2 regions of the Bacillus sp. LLTC93 genome follow, and region 2 is predicted to be linked to the other one. Evidence: a T-box and tRNA genes for the amino acid it is inferred to sense, from the RefSeq annotation. Region 2 holds a T-box; the other holds one or more tRNA genes.

Region 1 (11,774 bases), on a different contig from region 2:
CAATTTTTCATTTTGATGACTGTTACATCAGCATTGATATGAAACTCTTTGTTAAACATGTTTGCGAGTTCCCCAGTGGTCATTCCATGTCTCAAAGGTATTGGATAGAGACCCACAAATGAGGCGTGTTCGGGTTCTAATACAGGTCCTTCTACTTTTAGCCCGCCTATGGGATTTGGACGGTCTAGGACAACAAATGGGATATTGTTTTCCTTAGCGGCTTCCATCGCGTAGGCCATCGTGTAAATATAGGTGTAATATCGAGCGCCAACGTCTTGAATATCAAATAGTAGCACATCTACATTTTTGAGCATATCAGGAGTTGGTTTTCTTGTTTTTCCATAGAGAGAGTAAACAGGCAGGCCTGTTTTTTCATCGGTATAGGATTCGACGCCTTCTCCTGCTTGTGCATCGCCGCGCACGCCATGTTCAGGTCCATATAGAGCAGTGAGCTTAATATTTGGATGTTCAAATAGGAGATCGACACTGCTTTTCATGTTTGCATCAATGCCAGTCGGGTTGGTAATGAGTCCTACATTTTTCCCTTTTAGCCATGAGAGATTGCTCGAGAGTAATGTTTCGATACCTGTTTTGACTGCGGCTTTTTTTCCTTTTGTGTCTGTTCGTCCTTGATCTGCGGGGGAGGCGGCGGTCAATGTGCTTATCATGAGAATGCTAGCGAGTATCAAGCTTGCTGTCTTTTTCAAGAGAATCCCTCCTATTTGATCTGTTTCCCCTTCAAATTGAGCCCATAGCCAAAGGGGTAAAGGGTTTGATTCGGATGAGTGACTGATGGGATAGCGACTGGCAATTTCCCTTTAGGTGATGCCGCTCCAAAAATCACTTCTAGACCAGCAGGAATATTTGGTTGGTTGAATTGTCCATTTGAGTAGCCTTTAAAACCGTAAACAGCCAGTAAGGCATCGGCTTCCTCGAAATTGGCAGCATCATAAGGGTTTCTAAGACTCATGATGACCATTTTTTTGTTTTGTGATTTTGCTTCTTTCATGACAGCACGAGGGAAGGCAGTAGCCCATTTCTTCGGGTCCTGTACATTATCATCAATTACGCCATCATTCACAGCTGGGTCATTTTGGACAACGTAAGAGCCGGTAATGACATAGTCAGCATCTTGAATCAGTTTGGCTGTTTCTTTCGAGAAGGTCTTATCTGCAAAAGCGTAAGATTGGATACGCACAGATTTGATCTTTTTTTGTTTGATCAGAGATTCTATGGTGACAGACATTGCTTTTGTTTGATCTTCGTAGGGTGCCATGAGCACGATTTGGTCATTCTTTTTAGGCTGAAAAGGTAAGGTCTTGTCGTTGTTTTTAAGTAGAGTGATTCCTTCACGAGCCATTTTTTGTTCTGCTTTCCGGTGCGACTTTTTACCAACGAGTTGAGTAGCCTTTTTGATTTTTTTCTCAAGGCTTACTGGTTTTTTGGTTGAAATGATGCCGCGTTTGATCTTCAATTGAAGGATTTTTTCGACAGATTGGTTGATCTGAGACATCTGAATTTCGTTTGATAGAACGGCTCGTTTTAAAGCATTAAACACATTTTCTAGGTTTCTCTCTGTTTTTAAGGACGTAACAGGTGCTGGCATGAGAGCAATGTCGACTCCTGCTTTAATGGCCATCACCACGGCTTCTTCCTGTCCGAAATTATCTGCAATCGCTTTCATATTTAGAGCGTCAGTCACAACAACTCCTTGAAAGCCCATCTCTTCTTTTAATAAGTGTGTGATCACTTTTTTAGATAAAGTAGCTGGAACCATGATGTCCTCGCCATCTTTTTTACTTTGGTAGGTCGTATTATCAATAGCAGGAAATTGAACATGAGCGGTCATGACCATATCCGCACCTGCGTTGATTGCTTGTTGAAATGGATACAGCTCAACCTTTTTTAAGCGATCTAGGTCATGTTCTACGAGCGGCAAGCCGTAGTGACTATCGACGGCTGTATCACCATGTCCCGGGAAATGCTTTAGTGTGGAAATGGTCTTTTCCTTTTGAAGGCCTTTCATTGTTTGAAGGCCGAGTCTAGTGACAAGTGCAGGGTCAGAGCTAAAGGAACGTACACCAATGACGGGGTTGTTTGGGTTATTATTCACATCAAGAACAGGAGAGAAGTTTGTATTGATACCTAAGGCGTTTAATTCCTTTCCGATGATTTTTCCTGTGTCGTATGCATTTTTCTTGCTTCTAGAGGCACCAATCGACATATTTCCTGGGAAATGTGTTCCCTTTTGTAGTCTTGTGACGATTCCGCCTTCTTGATCAATTGAAATGAGTAAAGGAATATTTGGCGATGCTTTTTGAAATTCATGAGTGAGTTTGACGGTTTGTTTCGTATCAACAACATTCTCTGCGAATAAGATGACACCGCCTAGATGATATTTCTTTACAAGATGAGAAACTTCTTTATTCATCTTTGTTAAGCCTGTAGGCGTGGATTCATCTTTAGTTTGCCAATTGCGAAAGTCTGGCATGAGCATTTGGCCAATCTTTTCATCCAGGGACATGTTTTGCACCATTTTTTTTGCGGTTGGAAGAGAGGCAGAGCTAACCTTTTCCGTTGGAATGGAAGAGGTTAGCAGGGCCAAAACCAGAGCAACGGGGAAGAGAGATTTTAACATCGAATTCCTCCTTTTACTTAAAAGATTCGTAGATTGCGGTCATGATGCTTCCATAAGTGCCAGTTGGGAAAAGGTCACCTTCAAATTGATTAGGGTTGGTTTCAGGTGAAACGACAGGTGAATGTTTCTTATTCGTCAGCAAAGCGATACCTAGATTGTGTTTTGGATCAATCAACGTCATCGTTCCGGTCCAGCCTGTATGTCCATACGCTTCGTTACTTGCATATTTTCCAAACATCCATTCCATGTCAGTATTGCCGTTTTTCCGCCAGCCTAGCCCGTATGTTGGGTTCGTGTCAGAGGATGTTGTAAAGAGATCAATAGAAGCTTGGTCAAAGATGGTTGTTTTCCCATAGCCTCCTTTGTTGAGCATCAGCTGGAGTAGCACCGCCATATCTGAGGTGTTAGAGAAAAGCCCAGCATGGCCTGAGACACCTGCCATTGAGTAATATGCTTTCTCATCGTGTACTTCACCTAGCAGGGTGTATTGTCGAATGTTTTCAAAGTCGATTACACCATCTCGCGTATTGCCTAAACGTTCGGTTGCTGCAAAATGCTTTGGCCTTAATCCTTTTTGTAGCGGATTGAACATTGTATGCTTGAGACCTAGCGGCCGATAGATTGTAGACTCTACATATTGATCAAGAGGCATCCCTGTTTTTTTCTCGATGATCATGCCTAAAAGCATGTAATCAATATCACTATAAATATGCTGGGTACCTGGCTCGTATTGTAGAGGCACCTTAGGCAGCCATTTCATGGTTGTTTGTCTATCTTGAGAGAAAAAAGAGCCCGCTGATTCTTTGCTATAAAATAAGACACTGGATGGGAGTCCGGCAGAATGGGTGAGAAGATCCTTTATTCGAAGCTGATCTTTGCCGGTTACCTTTGCATCTGGTTCATCCTGAAAGTCTGGCAGGATGGATTGTATTTTTTCATTCACATCTAGTTTTTGTTCATAAACAAGTTTTTGCAGGGCATAGTTGGTGGCATACATTTTTGTATTGGATGCGAGATCGAACAGTGTGTTCTTTTTCATTTTTTTATACGATTTGAGTTCAGTCGTACCGTCGTATTTTTGCCTGTAGCCATAGGCTTTTTGATGGACGATCCTACCATCCTTGATGATGATGAGCGCGGCTCCTGGAAATCCTGCTTTGATATCGTTTTGAATCATTTGATCAACCTTCCTAAGCTGCCTGGAAGAAAAACCTACTTGTTCCGGTCGTTTTGCTTTTTTTAAGACGGGATATTCTTCAGGTGCTGTTTTAGACAAAGACGATACAGGATGGGAGCTAGTTGCAAATGTTTGTACTGGTAGCCCAAGGAGTATGAACAGACATGTCATCAAAAGAAAACATTTCTTCAAGAGCTAGACCTCCTTATTGATTGGTTTCCTCGAATTCAACAGCCATATCATCATGAAAGCCAAATAAGTATGTGAAGATAAATCCAGCGACATATGCAATGAATAGTCCAATTAAGTAAAGAAGCATTTGATGCGTGTGAACGATAAAGGTTAATGGGAGACCTGATACCCCAATGGCTTTAGTGGCGATTTGGAAGTAGGCTTGAAATGCTCCGCCGATTCCAGCACCGAGACAAGCAGTGAGAAATGGTCTTCCTAGTGGTAGTGTGACACCGAAAATGAGTGGTTCACCAATACCAAGCATTCCTGAAGGAAGTCCACCTGCAATGGCTCTTTTGAGTTTTTTCTTTTTTGTTTTCATATAAATGGCAAAGGCAGCGCCTACCTGTCCTGCGCCTCCCATAGCGAGAATTGGCAGAAGCGGGTCATCTCCAATTGAATTGATGAGTTCCATATGAATAGGTGTCAGTCCTTGGTGAAGACCTGTTACAACAAGAGGAAGGAAGGTCGCACCAAGAACAAATCCAGCGAAAATACCGCCAATGTTTAATAGATAAGTGAGTCCTGAGGTGATGGCATCAGATATAAATCCGCCGACTGGCATGAAGACGACGTACGTAAAAATTCCAGTAATGAGTAATGTGATAGTTGGTGTGACGATGATATCGAGTGACTGCGGGACAAAGCGTCTAATTCGGGTTTCAACAAAGGCCATAAAGATGGCGGCAAGAAGAACACCGATGAGTCCGCCTCTGCCTGGTAGAATATTTGTGCCAAATAACATAATATCTGCGGAGGCTGGGTTAATAATGAGGATACCAGCCAATGCGCCTAATGCAGGAGAGCCTCCAAATTCCTTTGCGGCATTTGTTCCGACCAATATCCCAAGATAAGCGAACAAGCCTGAACCAATAACAGTTAAAATGATCGCAGCTTGAGATTTTTCATCGAGCCATCCCGCTTGCACGATCGCTTTTGTAATACCTGTAATGAGACCTGACGCAACCAGTGCCGGAATGATAGGGATAAAAATGCTGGCAATTCGCCGTAAGAACAGCTTGAACGGTGTGCGGTTCTTTTGTGAAATGGCTTGCTTGTTTTTTTGTGCTTCGTTGTTCAAGTCATATGAACCAGAGGCTTTTAGCAGCTGGTCAAACGCACTTGATACTTGGTTGACAACGCCAGTGCCTAAAATGATTTGAAGCGTTTCTGCCTCGACGACGCCAATGACGCCATCAAGTTCTTTGATCGCTGTGATTTGAACTTTTTCATCATCGATCGGTGTAATTCGGAGACGTGTCATACAATGTGTATGGGAAGAGATGTTTTCAGAACCACCACAGAGCGAAAGAATATCTTTCGCTAACTGCTGATATTTCTTTTGATGACTCATGTTGAATCCCCCTTTGGTTTTCGTTTCATGGAGCGGATGGCATGTCTTGTCTTGTCAATATATTGCGCTGTCTCTTCATATTGACGGGAAGCTAAGCTGAGGAACAAGACATCAATTAAGTAGAGCTGTGCCATTCTAGAGGAAGTGGCAGCACTGCGAAAAGGTGCTTCATTGGAACCGGACGTCGATAGGTGAACGTCACATAAAGCAGAAACGCTTGTATGGCCTGGATGCGTTAAGGCAATGGTTTTCACTTGATTTTCTTTTGCGAGCTGAAGGGCTTGAATGATGTCTAACGTTTCTCCAGAAAAGGATATTCCGAAAACAATATCGTTCTTTCCTGCATTTGCGATGACTGTGGATGCGATATGCATGTCAGTGAAGGCTGTGGCTGCATAATTGATTCTGAGAAATTTCTGCTGTGCATCAGCTGCGACGATGCCAGATGCACCAACACCGATAAAATGGATTTGATTTGCATGTAGCAGCAATTGAACGGCCTTTTCTAAAGCCTCTGCATTTAAAATAGAGGCCGTATCCTTAATCGATTGAATTGAGTTTCCTGCTGTTTTTTGAATAATGGATTGAAGTGGTTCATCTTGTTCGATATCTCGGTAGCCTTGTTTATCGTCATGCATTAAGTCTCCAGCGATCCGCATTTTCAAATCGTGATAGCCATCTAGCCCGAGAGATTTACAAAGGCGAATCACTGCAGAGCTGCTTGCACCGGCAGCCTGACTGATTTCATGCACTGTGCTTTTAATGACTTTGTCAGGATGGGCAAGGATATAGTCTGCAATGATTTTTTCAGATTGGGGAAGCTTTGATTTCATCGTGTGTAGTAGGGTGAGTCCACCTGCTGACATGAGCTCTGCCTCCTTTAGGCTTGATGATGTAAGATGGCTTTGTCGATATGGCCATTCGTTTTGTTGAGTAAATCCTGTGCTGTCTTCTTGTCTGTGTTTGTTTGGAGCATGACGATGGCGGTTTTGACTTCTAAATCTGCCGCTTCAAGTGTTTTCACGGCTTGTTCGTAGGAAGCGTTTGTCACATGTTGAATGATGGTGATAGCGCGCTCTTTTAGTTTATGATTGCTTACTTTTACATCAACCATCAGGTTTTCATATACTTTGCCTTGTCTGATCATGGCTGAGGTGGAAAGCATATTTAAAATCATTTTATGAGCGGATGCGGCTTTCATTCGTGTTGACCCGGTGATGGCTTCAGGTCCAACGATGACTTCAATGGCGCAGTCTGCCAGCTCGCTAATTTCTGCTTGTTCGTTACAGCTGAGGGCTACAGTTTTTGCTCCAATGGATCTTGCGTAATTTAAAGCGCCGATGATATAGGGTGTTCGACCGCTAGCGGCAATGCCGACGACAGTATCTTTTGACGTGAGGTGGATGTGTTTTAAATCCTGTTTGCCGGCTTCTTCACTGTCTTCCACATCTTCGGCAGCATGTGAAAAAGCGGAGTCACCACCTGCCATGATACCTACAATGACATCAGGGGAGACGCTATAGGTTGGTGGACATTCAACAGCGTCCATCACGCCAATTCTGCCGCTAGTTCCAGCGCCTAAATAAATGAGTCTGCCTCCATTCGAGATGGATTCATAAGCAAAGTCACTTGCTGTTTTGACATGTGGGAGTACACGATTGACCGCTTGAGCGACTTTCATATCTTCTTCATTGATCATCTGGAGCATTTCGAGCGGATCTGCTTGTGAAATTTCCATTGTGTTAGGGTTTCTTGATTCTGTTGTCAAAGAACGCAGTTGAGATGGCTGCATGTGACATACCTCCTTATTTCTTCATTTTCAGTATATTGAGTATGATATGAAATTTCAATATTATATTTAAATACTGAAATTATATTTCAATCAAAATGTCGTGCTGAAAGGTGATTAATTGTTAGAAAATAAAAAAAATAAAATTCCCCTTTACAAAAGGGGGACAACCTGTATATAATAATTTTTGTCAGCTTCACGGAAACAGCAAACTTGACAAACTGGCCCGTTGGTCAAGCGGTTAAGACACCGCCCTTTCACGGCGGTAACACGGGTTCGAATCCCGTACGGGTCACCATGATGTGGAGGATTAGCTCAGCTGGGAGAGCATCTGCCTTACAAGCAGAGGGTCGGCGGTTCGAGCCCGTCATCCTCCACCATATGCCGGTGTAGCTCAACTGGTAGAGCAACTGACTTGTAATCAGTAGGTTGGGGGTTCAAGTCCTCTTGCCGGCACTGTTTTTTCTTTATCAATTCCATATGTGGAGGGGTAGCGAAGTGGCTAAACGCGGCGGACTGTAAATCCGCTCCCTCCGGGTTCGGCGGTTCGAATCCGCCCCCCTCCACCATTTTTGGGCTATAGCCAAGCGGTAAGGCAACGGACTTTGACTCCGTCATGCGTTGGTTCGAATCCAGCTAGCCCAGTTAAGACACCTTTTTCAAAAAGGTGTCTTTTTTTATGTTGGCAGAGGGAATGTATAACTATTCAAAATGTTGTCGAGTTGAGTCAGAAGGCATCGAGAAAGTAAAATATAAGCATGAACGGAAAGGGGATGTACATATGGGAGATCAAAAGAAGGTCACGATTGTCGGGGTCCCGATGGACTTGGGTCAAACGAGAAGGGGCGTCGATATGGGGCCGAGTGCGATTCGATGTGCTGGCGTAAAAGAAAAAATGGAATCGCTTTCATTTGATGTGGAGGATCTCGGGGATATTCCAGTCGAGCAAAGGGACGATGAGAAAGGTTTATATACAAGTGAAAAGTTAAAAAATCTAACGGAGAATGCTGGTGCCAATCAGCTGCTTGCTGAAAAGGTTGACAGTATTGTGCAGTCAGGTTCGTTTCCGCTGATTTTAGGTGGTGATCACAGCATTGCGATTGGCACACTTGCTGGTGTAGCGAAGCATTATGAAAACTTGGGTGTCATTTGGTATGATGCGCACGGTGATTTAAATACGGAGGAAACCTCTCCTTCTGGAAATATTCATGGCATGCCGCTTGCTGTCAGTCTCGGCCTTGGGCATGCTGATTTAACGAACATAGGTGGTTATTCTCCTAAATTGAAACCTGAAAATGTCATATTAATTGGTGCTCGTTCTTTAGATGAAGGAGAGCGAGCGTTGATTAGAGAAAAAGGCATTAAGGTGTATACGATGCATGAAATTGATCGTTTAGGGATGACAAGGGTGATGGAGGAAGCTATTACGTATTTAAAGGAAAGAACAGATGGAGTCCACCTGTCGCTTGATTTAGATGGGCTAGATCCAGCGGAATGCCCTGGTGTAGGAACTCCAGTGGCAGGCGGCATTAGTTATCGTGAGAGTCACCTTGCAATGGAGCTTTTAGAGGAAGCAGGTATCTTGACTTCAGCCGAATTTGTGGAGGTAAATCCAGTACTAGATGAGAAAAATAAAACAGCAGAAGCGGCTGTTGCTTTAATTGGTTCTTTAATGGGTGAAAAGTTATTGTAGAGCGGGACTTGTTCCCGTTTTTTTTATTTTGGGAAAATTTAAGGATATATTAAGGTTTTTACCGGCTGATAAGCGTAACACGCTGTCAAAAATTTGTTACACTATTTTTTAGAGGAGAATGAAACCTTTTGGAAAGAGGTTCGTATACATAAAGACCGGTGAAGGCAGAGGTTGAATATACTATGGACACAATGATTAAAAAGAGAATTAAGCAAGTGAAAAAAGGCGACCAGAACGCATTTACAGACATCGTAGACCTGTATAAAGACAAAATTTATCAGCTGTGCTACCGTATGCTTGGGAATGCACACGAAGCGGAGGATATCGCACAGGAGGCGTTTATTCGTGCCTATGTGAATATTGAGAGCTTTGATGTGAATCGTAAGTTTTCCACGTGGCTGTACCGCATTGCAACCAACCTGACCATCGACCGTATTCGCAAAAAAAAGCCGGATTATTATTTAGATGCAGAGGTGGCAGGAACAGAAGGACTGAATATGTATTCTCAAATTGCTGCTGATGGCATTTTGCCAGAGGATGAGGTGGTGTCTCTTGAGTTATCGAGTACCATTCAGCAAAAAATTCTAAGATTACCCGATAAATATCGTTCAGTCATCGTATTAAAGTATATTGATGAACTCTCATTAAAAGAAATTAGTGAGATTCTGAATATACCAGTTGGTACAGTGAAAACGAGAATACACAGGGGTAGAGAGGCTCTCCGGAAACAGTTGAGAGACCTTTGAGTGAGGTGATTTTGATGAGCTGTCAGGATAGAATCGTCCAGCTTATGCATCAGTATTTAGACCGGGATATCATGCCCGAAGACGAAAAAGAATTAAAGAGCCATCTGCAATCGTGTGAGGAATGCCGTACTCATTTTCAACAAATTGAGAAATCCATCGCGCTCGTGCAGAGTACATCTCATATAGAAGCACCATCTGATTTCACTGCAAAGGTGATGGCAGGTCTTCCAAAGGAGAAAAAGCGTGTGTCGATTCAAAGATGGATCAAAGCTCACCCGCTGATGGTAGCCGCTGCCCTCTTTCTCATTTTGATGGGAGGCAGTCTGTTTACAAGCTGGAATACCGATCATAATTTCAGTGTGTCAAAGCAGCCGAATCTCGTGGTTGAAAATGATACAGTGACCGTACCTAAAGGGGAAACCGTCAAAGGTGATGTCACTGTCAAAAATGGCAAGCTGATTGTAGAAGGCAAGGTTGATGGAAATGTCACAGTCGTCAATGGGGAACAGCTGACTGCTTCTGCCGGACAAGTCACTGGTCAAATCAATGAAATTAATGAAGTGTTTGATTGGATCTGGTACAAAATGAAATCCACAGCACAAAACGTGATGCGGGTCATTGGACCAGAGGAGCAAAAGTAAATCGAACAGCATGGGAGCAGCCTCTTAGGGGCTGCTCTTTTTCTATATCATTGCTCAGATTCACACATACTAGAACGCCAGCCATATATGGCAACTATTTTCCTTGCTGAAATAAAATGTGGTATAATAGCCACGCTATGTATTTACACATAGGCTTTTTTTATAAAAAAATGCATCACACGAAGAAACTTGAAAATTCTGGAGGACGAGGAAATGGCTTTAGGGGATATTCCTTTTTTGCAGTACCTCGGTAATGCTGTTGATATACTCGTTGTTTGGTATGTGATATATAAATTAATGATGGTCATCCGCGGAACAAAAGCGGTTCAGCTTTTAAAGGGAATTGTGGTCATTGTTCTCGTCAGGATGGGAAGTGCGTATCTCGGTCTTAACACACTTCAATGGCTGATGGATCAAGCGATTACGTGGGGTTTCCTTGCGATCATTATTATTTTTCAGCCAGAGCTAAGGAGAGCGCTTGAACAACTCGGGCGCGGCCGTTTCTTCTCAAGAAGCGGGACACCTGTAGAGGAACAGCAGCAGAAAACGATCGAGGCAATTACAAAAGCAATTAACTATATGGCTAAACGTAGAATAGGAGCGCTGCTGACAATTGAGCGCGATACTGGGATGAATGATTACATAGAGACAGGAATTCCTTTGAATGCAAAAGTGAGTTCTGAGTTGCTGATTAATATTTTCATTCCGAATACACCGCTTCATGACGGTGCTGTGATTATGAAGCGTGATGAGATTGCAGCTGCGGCTTGTTATTTACCGCTGTCAGAAAGTCCTTTTATCTCTAAGGAACTCGGAACCCGTCACCGGGCGGCAGTTGGTATTAGTGAAGTGACGGACAGCTTAACCGTCATCGTTTCTGAGGAGACAGGCGGCATTTCTGTCGCAAGAAATGGTGATCTCCATCGAGAATTGACAGAAGAAGCGCTTGAAGAAATGCTGATTGCTGAATTTAGTAAAAACAGCAAAGATGCTTCCTCGACCAAATGGTATTGGAGGGGCAAGAAAAATGGATAAGATTTTGAATAATCGCTGGGCAGTTAAGTTTCTTGCATTGGTCTTCGCTTTATTGCTGTATGGTACAGTCAATTCAGCGCAAGCGCCCACGCCGAAAAAAATCGGTGAATCCTTTTTCCCAACATCGACGACAGATGAAGCAACCTTAACCGACATTCCTGTTAAAGCGTATTATGATGACGAGAAGTACGTCGTCACTGGTGTACCGCAGACAGTCAATGTCACGATTAAAGGATCAACAAGTGCAGTGAAAACAGCAAGACAAACAAAGAATTTTGAAATTTATGCAGATATGCAAAACTTATCTACAGGTACACATAAAGTGGAGCTGAAGGCAAGAGATGTATCAAAGGGAATCACATTATCGATTAATCCGTCTGTGACGACTGTGACGATACAAGAAAAAACGACAGCTGAATTTCCTGTTGAAACAGAATTTTATAATCAAAATAAAATCAAAGACGGCTATT
Region 2 (11,774 bases):
ACCCGTCCTTCTTTCTGTTTCACACTTTAACATAGCAGATAAAAAAAAGAACAAGACTTTTGTCGGCAGGTTAAAAAAGTGTTCGCCAATTTTTTCACCAATTCATCCGCTGAATGGAATGAAGACATGAGCACCAAAAAGATAAATCCAAAAAGAAAAAGCGATCGCAGGAACAAAGGGAAATGGCTCGTCTAATTGAAAGGAAAAGACCTTCGCATAGACCATTCCGCCGATAGATGAGAGAAAAAGAATGATAAGGAATGCCTTTAAACCAAAGCAAAATGCAAGCACACCGAACAGCTTCATATCAGCCCCGCCCATGCTGTTTGGTTTAAAACAAACTAAACTATAAAATAAGAGAAAACAAAAAAGCAGAGAAGCCGCCCCTTCCCACCAAATAAAAAATGGTTCTAGCGTGCGGTATATGACGAAAAGAGGAAAAAAGAAGAGAAACAGCTCGTTTGGGACCCTCATATAAAGAAGATCGCTCACGACAGCAATCACGAATAAACTACAAAGAATCACAAGAAAAAGGCCTTCAAACGAAAAACCAGCGTTCCTATAAATGAGCAAAAAAAGGCTGCCTGACAGCAGCTCGACCATTGGATATAGCAAAGACAACCGAATGCCACAATGTTTGCACGACCCTCTCAATAAAGCATACGAAACTAGCGGGATCATCTCGTGCAAGGAAAGCGGCTGTTTACAGGCTGTGCAGTGAGAACGAGGAAAGAGTATGGACCTCTTCATTGGCAGCCTTTCACCAACTAGATGAAAAAACGACCCCATGGTGATGCCTGCAAGAAACACAAAAATTCCAATCATATTAGTGGCTCCTTCCGGGAATAAGATAGACCGGATTTTACCATCACCATTTACATTGAGCACCTAGCGAAAATGTGATTTTATCCCTCTTCTACACATCAAAAAAAAAAGACACAAATGGCATAGTAGCCTTTTGCGTCTTTTCATGATCCTAAAATACGATTTCGTATATCTGAAATAAAATAAAGGGAGCCTGTCACAAGGATCACTGCCGAAGGATCAGCGCTTTTTTTCTGAATCCATTCAAGCACTGCACGAGGGTCATCATCAAACGATTTTGTTTCTAAATGACTGCAAGCATAAAGCTTTTCTGCTGATTCAGCTCTTGGAAAGTCAAATGAAACAAAATGAATAGATGAACTAATGGCTTCAAGCTTTTGAATCATTTGTTTGTACGGCTTATCTTTTAAAGCGCTAAAACATATATGCACCTGTCTACTGGAAAAATGAGCTTGTACGGTTTCGATTAATCGATCCATCCCCTCTTCATTATGAGCACCGTCTAGATAGACAGGAGGATGATCTTTGACCTTTTCAAATCTTCCAGCCCATACTGCTTGCCGAATCCCTTTATACAAATGCTCTTCTGTCACACTGATATAGCCTTCTTGCTCCAGCCATTCAATCAATAGAACGGCAAGAGATGCATTTTGCCTTTGGTGCGTTCCAATTAACCCTGTTTCAAGCTCTGGATACTGACTTTTTGGGGTTCGTAACGTGAAACGTTCACCTGTTTCTGTCGGCTGCTGCTGATCAAAAGTACATGTATCATGTAACGAGATGCATACGGCATTCTTTTCTATTGCAGTGTTTTGAATGACAGCTAGTGCCTCTCGTTGATGAACAGCCGTGATCATCGGAATACCATCTTTTATAATGCCTGCTTTTTCAGCTGCAATCTGTTCAAGTGTGTCGCCTAAAATCGCCATATGATCATGGCCAATTGACGTAATGGACGTTAAGATCGGCACTGCAACATTTGTAGAATCAAGCCTTCCGCCAAGCCCTGTTTCCAAGAGGACAAAGTCTACTTGGCGCACATGGGCAAAATAAGCAAATGCACATGCTGTAATGATTTCAAATTCTGTTGCTGCGCCAAGCTCTGTGCCATCTAATTCATCAACATAAGGCTTTATCTCATTCACCAAACTTAGCCATTCTTCATCCTGAATAGGCGCTCCATTTACGCTGATTCGTTCATTGAACGTTAAAATAAATGGAGAGGTGAAAGTTCCAACTGAATAGCCGGCTTCCTGTAAAACGGAACGAGTAAACGCAATGGTTGACCCTTTTCCATTTGTACCTGCAACATGCACCGCTTTTATTTTTTGTTCAGGATGGCCTAGTCTGTTCATTAGCCACTTCATTCTTTCAAGACCTGGTTTTACGCCAAAGGCCAGTCTGCTATGAATCCACTCAATGGCTTCATGATAGGTTGTAAACAATGTCATCTCTCATTTCATACGAAATTTTCAAAAAAGACGACTCCATTCCGTTAGGAGCCGTCTTTTCAACATTATGCTTTCAGCTCTTCAATCCGCTTTTGAACAGCTTCGCGTTTTGCGACATAATCACGTTCTTTCGCACGCTCTTCTTCTACGACACTTTCAGGCGCTTTTTTCATAAAGCCTTCGTTGCCAAGCTTTTTCTGTACTCGTTCTACTTCTTTTGTCAGCTTATCAAGCTCTTTTTGCAGACGAGCAATTTCTTCATCTAAGTTGATTAAGCCTTCAAGCGGTAGAATGAGTTCTGCTCCAGAAATGACAGCCGTCATGGCTTTATCACTAGCTGGGACATCTGTGCCAATCTCAAGAACACTTGGATTCGTGAAGCGCTCAATATATGAACGATTCTTCTCTAAACGATCTTGTACATCAGATGTGGATGCTTTGATGTAAAGCTCGACTTGTTTGCTCATTGGTGTGTTTACTTCACTGCGAATGTTACGAACAGAGCGAATGAGTTCAACAAGCAGCTTCATGTCTGCAGAAGCTTGCTCATTTGAAAGCTCCGGCTTCACTTCAGGCCATTTCGCAAGTGTAATGGACTCACCTTCATGCGGAAGATGCTGCCAGATTTCTTCTGTTAAGAACGGCATAAATGGATGAAGAAGTCTCATCGTTTGATCTAATACATACGCAAGGATCGAACGAGTCGTTTTCTTCGCAGCTTCATCTTCTCCATAAAGAGGAAGCTTCGCCATCTCAATGTACCAATCACAGAAATCATCCCAAATGAAGTTATATAAATGTCTGCCAACTTCACCGAATTCATACTTGTCAGCAAGCTGTGTGACACTTTCAATCGTTTCATTTAAGCGGGTCAAGATCCATTGGTCAGCAACTGATTTTTCACCTGTCAAATCAAGTTCATCATACGTTAAACCATCCATATTCATTAAAGCAAAACGGGATGCGTTCCAAATTTTGTTCGCAAAGTTCCAAGTGGATTCAACCTTTTCAAAGCTAAAGCGAAGATCCTGACCTGGTGAGCTACCAGTGGCTAAGAAATATCTTAATGAATCCGCACCGTATTTGTCGATGACCTCCATTGGATCAATTCCGTTGCCAAGCGACTTACTCATTTTACGCCCTTGTTCATCTCGGATGAGCCCATGAATAAGGACATCTTTGAACGGTTTTTCTCCTGTGAATTCAAGAGCTTGGAAGATCATACGAGATACCCAGAAGAAAATGATGTCATAGCCAGTTACAAGCAGGTTTGTTGGATAGTAGCGCTTGAAGTCTTCATTGTCTGCATCCGGCCAGCCCATTGTGGAGAAAGGCCAAAGCGCTGAACTAAACCATGTATCAAGGACATCGTTATCTTGTTCCCAGTTCTCAATATCTTCTGGCGCTTCCAGTCCAACGTATACTTCTTTCGTTTCTTTATGGTACCAAGCCGGGATACGGTGTCCCCACCATAGCTGGCGAGAAATACACCAGTCACGGATATTTTCCATCCAGTGTAAATATGTCTTTTCGAATCGGTCTGGAACAAATTGGACTTGGTCATCACCTTTTTGCAGGTTGATGGCTTCATCCGCCAGCGGCTGCATTTTCACAAACCATTGGGTAGATAAGTACGGTTCAACAACAGCTCCGCTTCGCTCACTGTGACCAACTGAATGCATATGATCCTCAATTTTGAACAAAATGCCTTCTTCCTGTAAATCTTTCACCAGCTGTTTACGGCATTCAAAGCGGTCCATCCCTTTGTATTGCAGCGCATTTGCATTCATTGTGCCATCTTCATTCATGACAAGAATTCGCTCTAGCTCATGGCGGTTTCCAAGCTCAAAATCATTCGGGTCATGAGCAGGTGTAATTTTCACAGCCCCTGAACCAAACTCCATATCGACATAGTCATCACCGACGATTGGGATCTCACGTCCTGTAATTGGTAAAATAACTGTTTTGCCAATCAAATGCTGATAGCGTTCGTCTTCAGGATGCACAGCTACTGCCGTATCTCCAAGCATTGTTTCAGGTCTTGTTGTCGCAATTTCAATTGAACCTGTTCCATCTGCCAGCGGATATCTCAAGTGATAAAACGCACCTTGAACATCCTTATAAATCACTTCAATATCAGAAAGTGCAGTCTTTGTCGCTGGATCCCAGTTAATGATGTACTCTCCGCGATAGATAAGCCCTTTTTCATATAATTGGACAAACACTTGACGAACAGCTTTATTCAGACCCTCATCTAATGTAAAACGTTCACGCGAGTAATCTAGACCAAGGCCCATTTTCGCCCACTGACTGCGAATAAAATCCGCATATTCTTCTTTCCACTTCCACGTTTCTTCCACAAACTTTTCGCGTCCAAGGTCATAACGGCTCACGCCTTCTTCACGAAGTTTTGCTTCTACCTTTGCTTGAGTAGCAATACCGGCATGGTCCATTCCTGGGAGCCATAGAACATCATAGCCCTGCATTCGTTTCATGCGCGTCACGATGTCTTGAAGTGTTGAATCCCATGCATGCCCAAGATGCAATTTCCCTGTCACGTTTGGTGGAGGAATGACGACTGTATATGGATCTTTCGTTTTGTCATTTTGCGCTTCGAAGAATTTTCCTTCAAGCCAGTACGTATAGCGGTCTTTTTCAATCGCATTTGGATCGTACTTTGTTGGCATTTCTTGATTATTTGTTTCCATTTGTGTACCTCCACATTTTTTCGGCTGATGAAACATAAAAAAAGCCTTTCCATCCTTATAAAAGGACGAAAAAGCTTTTTCGCGGTACCACCTTTTTTCACAGGACACATACACGTGTCCCGTACACTCTAAAGGATAACGGGGTTCTCCCGAATTTCTCTACTTGTTCATTCAAGAAATTAAGCTCACAGGCGACCTTCCAAACAAGCACATCCTAGGAAACCTTTCAGCTAGTGGTTTCCCTCTCTTTAGGGTCTTGCTCGTACTCTTCCTGATCCACGCTTACGATATATCACGTTCATCAGCACATACTCATCTTTTATTAATATTACTAAATGCCTTTTGTTTTCGTCAATCATCTTTTCCGCTTTTCTTCTGCTTTATACAAATTGGGCAGGCACCCTTCACCTTATTGCCCATATGATAATAACAAAATGAAGAAGGAGGGCGTTTTATTTTGAAGAAGATCAATCCTTACACACTTCCCCCCTGGCTTAGACAAATTCGGGCAGTTGCCTCCCAAGTCGTTCTCCCGATCGCCATATTTCAAGGGTTTCGCACGATCATTTTCCCCACAACATTTGACGTCCTCATCCTAGGTATTCTTATTTTTCTCGCCTGTGCCTTTCACCTTGATTGGTTTTAAAAACTCACGCTTATGTATCGGTCCTTCCTTTACAGAGAAATCATAAAGCCAACACAAAATCACCTCGTCATTCTGCTGATGACGAGGCATTTTGCTCTTCTTCAAGGCGTCTAGCCTGCTCAATCTCATGAATCTTCATGACCGTCGGCTCTGAATTTTTCATTTGCCAATACGCTCTTAACAGCTGCTGACAGCTTTCCATCTCATCCTGCCTGCCTGTTTCATAGGCTTTCACCATATCAAACAGACCTTGCGGATAAGCGAGATAGCTTAAAAACAAATGAAGCTCTTCCTCCCGAAGAGGATTCCCCTTTTGATACGTATAAAACAAGGAAGTGCATTCAGGACAAGACGTAGGATAGGTTTTGAATGTCCGAAAGTAAAAGGTCAGAAGGTCATAAATGGGGGCGGCCTTTTTGGACCGCTCAAAGTTGGTGAAATGTCCTGTGCCTACATCATTATACAAAAAGTGATGGATCGACAGCTGCCCATGATTTAACACAACACGTGTTGTCTCTTGTTCTTTCATTTCCTCATGCCAATCCTCTAATCGTTCAAGCGCAAATTCACTGGCAGACATAGCTTCTGAAAAATACATAGCAGCGGCCAGCTCAAATGGCGACATATACCACGTTTGCTCTGCCCGCTCTATGAATCGTTCATACATGTCTTTCTCTGTTTCCCATTTGGTCTTGATTTGTGTGTAATGGGCTTCAATTTCTCGCTCTGTGATGTCCATCATCACTTCAGTTCGTTTATGGAGTCTTGCAATCTCTTGAAATAAATATTCATGTTTATCGTCCTGCTCTTCTCGCTTTTCATTCGTCAGCCATGGCATGAGATAATATGCGTACTGGCTTTCCCGATGACTTGAGAAAAAGGAACCGCTCTTCGTCCGATAAATCGGCACAAAGGAGCGATAACCTTTTGATTCTAGTTCAAGCATTTGTTCTGTAAACTGCATTTGTCGATTTGCTTTCACTCTCTTTAGGGCAAAGACGCCCTGCTTTGTATACACCTTGACGACAGCAGGACTAACAGGTTCAATGTATTCAGCCTCAAGCCCATATTCATATAGGACAGATTGGATTTCATCCACGTTCATTCACCACATTTTCTCGGTCGGTCATCGCTTGCTATGCGTTGCTTTTTTGATATTCAGGAATATAAAGGATCTGCCCTTCTTCAAGCTCCGCATCAACCGATAATGAGTTCGTTCGAAGGAGCTGCTGCACATTCAACTGATATCGCTCACAAATACGATCGACCGTATCTTCTTGCTGAACTATACAAATTTTCATGCGAGAAAAATCTTCCTCCTCCTGCTTAGCGAACAGCTTCGTTAAATAAAGAGAATTCTCACTGCCAGACGTTTCCCTCACGTCATTTTCAGGCTCCTCCGCTTCTTGAGCAGACTCATACACCTTTGGTGCTTCCCGTTCATATAATCGCTCGATTTGATAAGTGTCATCCCGCTCTTCCTGCACCGGTTCCATATGATAAGCAGGTGGTTCAAATGCCGGATACGCTGGAACCGTTTCTTCTTGCTCTTCGGCTGCTTCAGGGTCTTTTCTCACTTCCACCTCAAAGAACGCCTCATCTCGCTCCTCTTCTTCTAATAGCTTAGGCGGTTCAAAAAACGGCGGCTCTTGCACCTGAGCTTCAGGGAAGGAGCGATAACCAAGTGCCATTGTTTCTTCTTGGTCCTCCGGTTCTTTCAATTCTTCCATTTCTTCATCATCTTCTTGCTCGGTGCGTGCGTCGTCAATTTGTATTGCAGCCTGTTCTTCATAGTCCTGACGTTCATTGTCTTGCAGCTCTTCTTGTTCCTCATGCTCCGGCTGCGCCTGATATTCATAGGTCACATCGCCATATTCCTCTTCAGTACGTTGCACAAATTCATAGGGCTCCTCTACAGGCACTTGAGGCGTTTCTTCATCTAACAGACCCTCAATCGCTAGATCAGCCTGAATGGTGAGCAAACGGCTTTCTGTGAGCTGGTAATCAAACGCATCAATAAACACAAACACATCATTTAAATGATTGATTTTGTTTTTAGGGATGGTGATATCCACTGGAAATTGATGCAGAAGCTCTGCTGTTCCGTCCTCTCTTACCTTCACCTCATCAGCTTGCCTGTATGATGCATAGGAACTGGATTCACCCAATCGCTCCTCTTGATTTATGTTGTATTCTCCTGTTAGCTCGAGTGAACCTCTAATGGAAACATAATCATTCACTTCTTGAACGAGAATGTCAGGATCGAGAGAAATTGACAGTAGCTCACTGACTTCCTGTCCGTTTTTGAAATAAATGGATTCTTCTACCGAAAACTGTAATCGATTGTTTTGAGACAAGTCGGTGTCCTCCTTTCATCTAATCCTTCAAAATAAAATTAGATGTCAATACAGGTGTATGTGAGAGGCGGTGAAAATATGATTGGTTTTCTCCAACGCAAAAAAGCCGATATGTCTCCATATCGGCTTCTGTTTATCGACGTAGTTTTTGAAAAACCTTTTCCACTGTCTCAATCGTATATTCGATGTCTTCATCCGTATGAGCAGTGGATAGGAACAATCCTTCGAATTGAGAAGGTGGAAGGAAGATGCCGTGGTCAGCCATTTCCTTGTAAAATTCAGCGAATAAATCAAGATCAGCTGTTTTCGCTTTGTCATAATTGATGACTTGTTCATTTGTAAAGAAAAATCCGATCATGGAACCCGCACGGTTAAACGTTAATGGAATACCATGTGCTTTCGCTGCTTTCGAAATTCCTTCTTCCAGTCGATCCCCTTTTCGTCTAAACTCTTCATAAGACTCAGGTGTCAGCTGTTTTAATGTTTCGAGGCCTGCTGTCATCGCAAGAGGGTTACCAGATAAAGTCCCTGCTTGATAGATCGGACCACTTGGCGCAATTTGTCTCATAATATCCGCTCTTCCGCCATAAGCGCCGACCGGGAGACCGCCTCCAATGACTTTACCAAGGCACGTCAGATCAGGTGTGATGCCAAAATAGCCTTGCGCGCAGTGATAATCCACACGGAAACCTGTCATGACCTCATCAAAAATGAGTAAAGATCCGTATTGTTCAGTGATGTCTCTCAGTCCTTGCAAGAAACCTTCTTGCGGAGGAACAACGCCCATATTTCCTGCTACCGGTTCTACAATGACACCTGCGATATCGTCTCCAAATTCTTGAAAAGCGACTTGAATGCTTTCTAAATCATTGTATGGAACTGTGATCGTATTGCTTGCAGTACCTTCAGGAACACCAGGACTATCTGGAAGCCCAAGTGTTGCCACACCTGAACCCGCTTTAATCAGTAAAGAATCACCATGGCCATGATAGCAGCCTTCAAATTTCACAATTTTATTTCTGCCTGTAAAACCGCGTGCTAGACGAAGTGCACTCATTGTCGCCTCTGTTCCAGAGCTGACCATCCGAATGACTTCAATAGAAGGAACTCGTTCTGATACAAGTTTAGCTAATTCATTTTCAACTAAAGTAGAAGCACCAAAGCTTGTACCATATTCAGCTACTCGCTGAATACTTTCGACAACACGGTCATTCGTATGTCCTAAAATGAGCGGTCCCCATGATAAGACATAATCGATGTATTCATTTCCATCAATATCGTATATCTTTGCACCTTTGCCTCGTTCCATAAAAATCGGGTCTGTGTTGACTGATTTAAATGCACGTACTGGGCTGTTCACACCACCAGGCATTAAATGCTGCGCTTCTTCAAATGCTTGCTTAGATTTTTCATAGCTACGTCCCATTTCAACGTCCTCCTGTCTATCCGTTCTTTATTCTGAGAGCCATTTCGCCGCATCTTTTGCATAATACGTAATGATTAACTCTGCCCCTGCTCGTTTCATGCTTGTCAACATTTCAAGTACAAGCTCTTTTTCAGAAATCCAGCCATTTTGAGCTGCGGCTTTGACCATTGCATACTCTCCGCTTACATTATAAGCGACAACAGGTAGTGTAAATTCATTTTTCACATCACGCATAATATCTAAATAAGAGAGAGATGGTTTGACAATCAGGAAGTCAGCCCCCTCTTCGACATCAGATTGCGCTTCTCTCAGTGCCTCTAAACGGTTTGCAGGGTCCATTTGATACGTTTTACGATCTCCAAACTGTGGTGTACTATGCGCTGCATCACGAAACGGACCGTAAAAAGCACTTGCGTATTTCACGGCATAAGACATCACAGGCACATGAATAAAGCCTGCTTCATCAAGTGCCTCACGGATTGCGATAACAAAGCCATCCATCATGTTTGAAGGAGCGATGATATCTGCACCTGCACGCGCTTGGCTAACAGCTGTTTTTGCTAAAAGCTGAAGAGATTCATCATTTAAAATTTCACCATCTTCAACGATTCCGCAATGTCCATGATCTGTATATTGGCATAAGCAAGTATCTGCAATAACAACAAGCTCAGGGAAATGCTTTTTGATCTCAAGCGTTGCTCTTTGAACAATGCCATGATCGTGATACGCCTCACTACCCACATGATCTTTGTGATCTGGTACACCAAATACAATGACGGATTTAATGCCAAGATCAACAAGCTCTTGGACTTCATCTTTCACAAGATCCACCGAAATGTGATATACACCCGGCATTGAAGGCACTTCTTTCCGGACATTTTCTCCCTCTACAAAAAAGATCGGATAAATGAAATCAGATGGTCTTAAAAATGTTTCTCTGACTAGTTCTCTCATTCCTGCGCTTGTACGCAATCTACGGTGTCTATTAAATTTCATCATTGATTCAACTTCCTTTCAGATAGACGGCACATCAAATCAAGCATCCCGTCTACCGTATAAGTATCTGGGGTTTCAGACGAAATCCCGTATTGAAGCAGTGCCTCTTTTGTAAGAGGACCTATCGTCACAAAACATGTGTCAGATGCAGCTAACCTAGATGCAGCTGCTTCCATGGCATGCATAAATGAATGAACAGTGGATGAGCTCGTAAATGTAATAAAATCAAATGATTGCTCCATCATTGCCGATTTGAGGGCGGCAATTCCCTCCTCATCCTTGACTGTTTCATATAAAATCCATTCCTTTACTTCTATGCCAAGTGGAACGAGGGTTTGTTTCACCACATCTCGTGACAAGTGGCCTTTTGCTACAAATACACGCTCTCCCGGGAGCACATGGTCAAGTAAGGCATCTGCCAGCTCTTCCGCTATAAATCGTTCTGGGACCACATCAACCTTGAAGCCATGCTGCTCAAGATAGGCAGATGTTTTCTCACCTACAGCAGCCACTTTCAAGTGGGATAAGCTCTGATGTAAATGATGCTCCTCTATATAACTGAGAAAAAAAGACGCACCATTTACACTCGTGAAAACAAGCCAATGGCTTGCTTCTAAGTCTTTTAAAAATGCCTTCGCTTTTTCTTGTGTGAGCGTAGGCTCAAACCTGATAAGAGAAGTTAAAACAGCATGGCCGTTCAGCGCTTCAATTTTCTGCTGAAACACACCCGCTTGACGTTCATTTCGAGTGACAAGCACCGTCTGCCCGTGAAGCGATTTGGCTATGGTCATTGGGAGGACAGATCCTTTTTCACCTTGTCGATCAAATCCTTTGCTCCCTTATCAGCCATCTGCTTCGCGCACGCTTCACCAATTGCTTCAGGATCAGTGCCTGTTACAGTTTCTCGAATAATCGTGTGCCCGTCAGCAGATGCCACAAGACCCGTCAGTTCAATTTCATCACGCTCATTCATTGTCGCGTAACCAGCGATCGGCACTTGGCAGCTGCCATCCATTTGCTTGAGAAAGGCTCTTTCAGCGAGTACGGTTTTCTTCGTATATTCATTCGTAAATTGAGCAAGGAGCTGCAATAGCTCTTCATCATCTCCGCGGCATTCGATCGAGAGCGCGCCTTGTCCAACGGCGGGCAGGCAAGTATCGGGAGATAAAAATTCCGACACGACCTCTTTGCTCCATCCCATTCTGGACAGGCCGGCAGCAGCTAGAATAATGGCATCATATTCTTCATTTTTCAGCTTCTCAAGTCTTGTGTCAATGTTTCCTCGAATCCATTTAATTTCAAGATCTGGTCTCTCCTGAAGAAGCTGGGCACTACGCCGTAAGCTGCTCGTTCCCACAATGGCTC

What was found. A T-box is a leader RNA that pairs with one kind of tRNA and senses whether it is charged. The one in region 2 lies ahead of C6W18_RS04050 (valine--tRNA ligase), so its partner is inferred to be a tRNA-Val.
Region 1: it encodes a tRNA-Val, which carries the amino acid that the T-box ahead of C6W18_RS04050 (valine--tRNA ligase) is inferred to sense. The anticodon was not compared.

What each region holds. Positions count from the first base shown of each region.
Region 1 covers NZ_PVME01000004.1:8,103-19,876, forward strand. Annotated here, with positions in the region: gene C6W18_RS13830 (exo-beta-N-acetylmuramidase NamZ family protein) at 1-668, opposite strand, end outside; gene C6W18_RS13835 (glycoside hydrolase family 3 protein) at 719-2,638, opposite strand; gene pbp4b (penicillin binding protein PBP4B) at 2,652-4,007, opposite strand; gene C6W18_RS13845 (PTS transporter subunit EIIC) at 4,021-5,400, opposite strand; gene C6W18_RS13850 (MurR/RpiR family transcriptional regulator) at 5,397-6,266, opposite strand; gene murQ (N-acetylmuramic acid 6-phosphate etherase) at 6,281-7,192, opposite strand; tRNA gene C6W18_RS13860 (tRNA-Glu) at 7,413-7,487, shown strand; tRNA gene C6W18_RS13865 (tRNA-Val) at 7,494-7,569, shown strand; tRNA gene C6W18_RS13870 (tRNA-Thr) at 7,573-7,645, shown strand; tRNA gene C6W18_RS13875 (tRNA-Tyr) at 7,674-7,758, shown strand; tRNA gene C6W18_RS13880 (tRNA-Gln) at 7,763-7,834, shown strand; gene rocF (arginase) at 7,971-8,882, shown strand; gene sigW (RNA polymerase sigma factor SigW) at 9,065-9,628, shown strand; gene rsiW (anti-sigma-W factor RsiW) at 9,643-10,269, shown strand; gene cdaA (diadenylate cyclase CdaA) at 10,483-11,304, shown strand; gene C6W18_RS13905 (CdaR family protein) at 11,297-11,774, shown strand, end outside.
Region 2 covers NZ_PVME01000001.1:745,664-757,437, forward strand. Annotated here, with positions in the region: gene C6W18_RS04040 (prepilin peptidase) at 103-825, opposite strand; gene C6W18_RS04045 (bifunctional folylpolyglutamate synthase/dihydrofolate synthase) at 969-2,276, opposite strand; gene C6W18_RS04050 (valine--tRNA ligase) at 2,342-4,984, opposite strand; T-box leader at 5,043-5,272, opposite strand; gene C6W18_RS20240 (hypothetical protein) at 5,442-5,630, shown strand; gene ysxE (spore coat protein YsxE) at 5,698-6,729, opposite strand; gene spoVID (stage VI sporulation protein D) at 6,767-7,987, opposite strand; gene hemL (glutamate-1-semialdehyde 2,1-aminomutase) at 8,121-9,413, opposite strand; gene hemB (porphobilinogen synthase) at 9,441-10,412, opposite strand; gene C6W18_RS04080 (uroporphyrinogen-III synthase) at 10,409-11,200, opposite strand; gene hemC (hydroxymethylbilane synthase) at 11,197-11,774, opposite strand, start outside.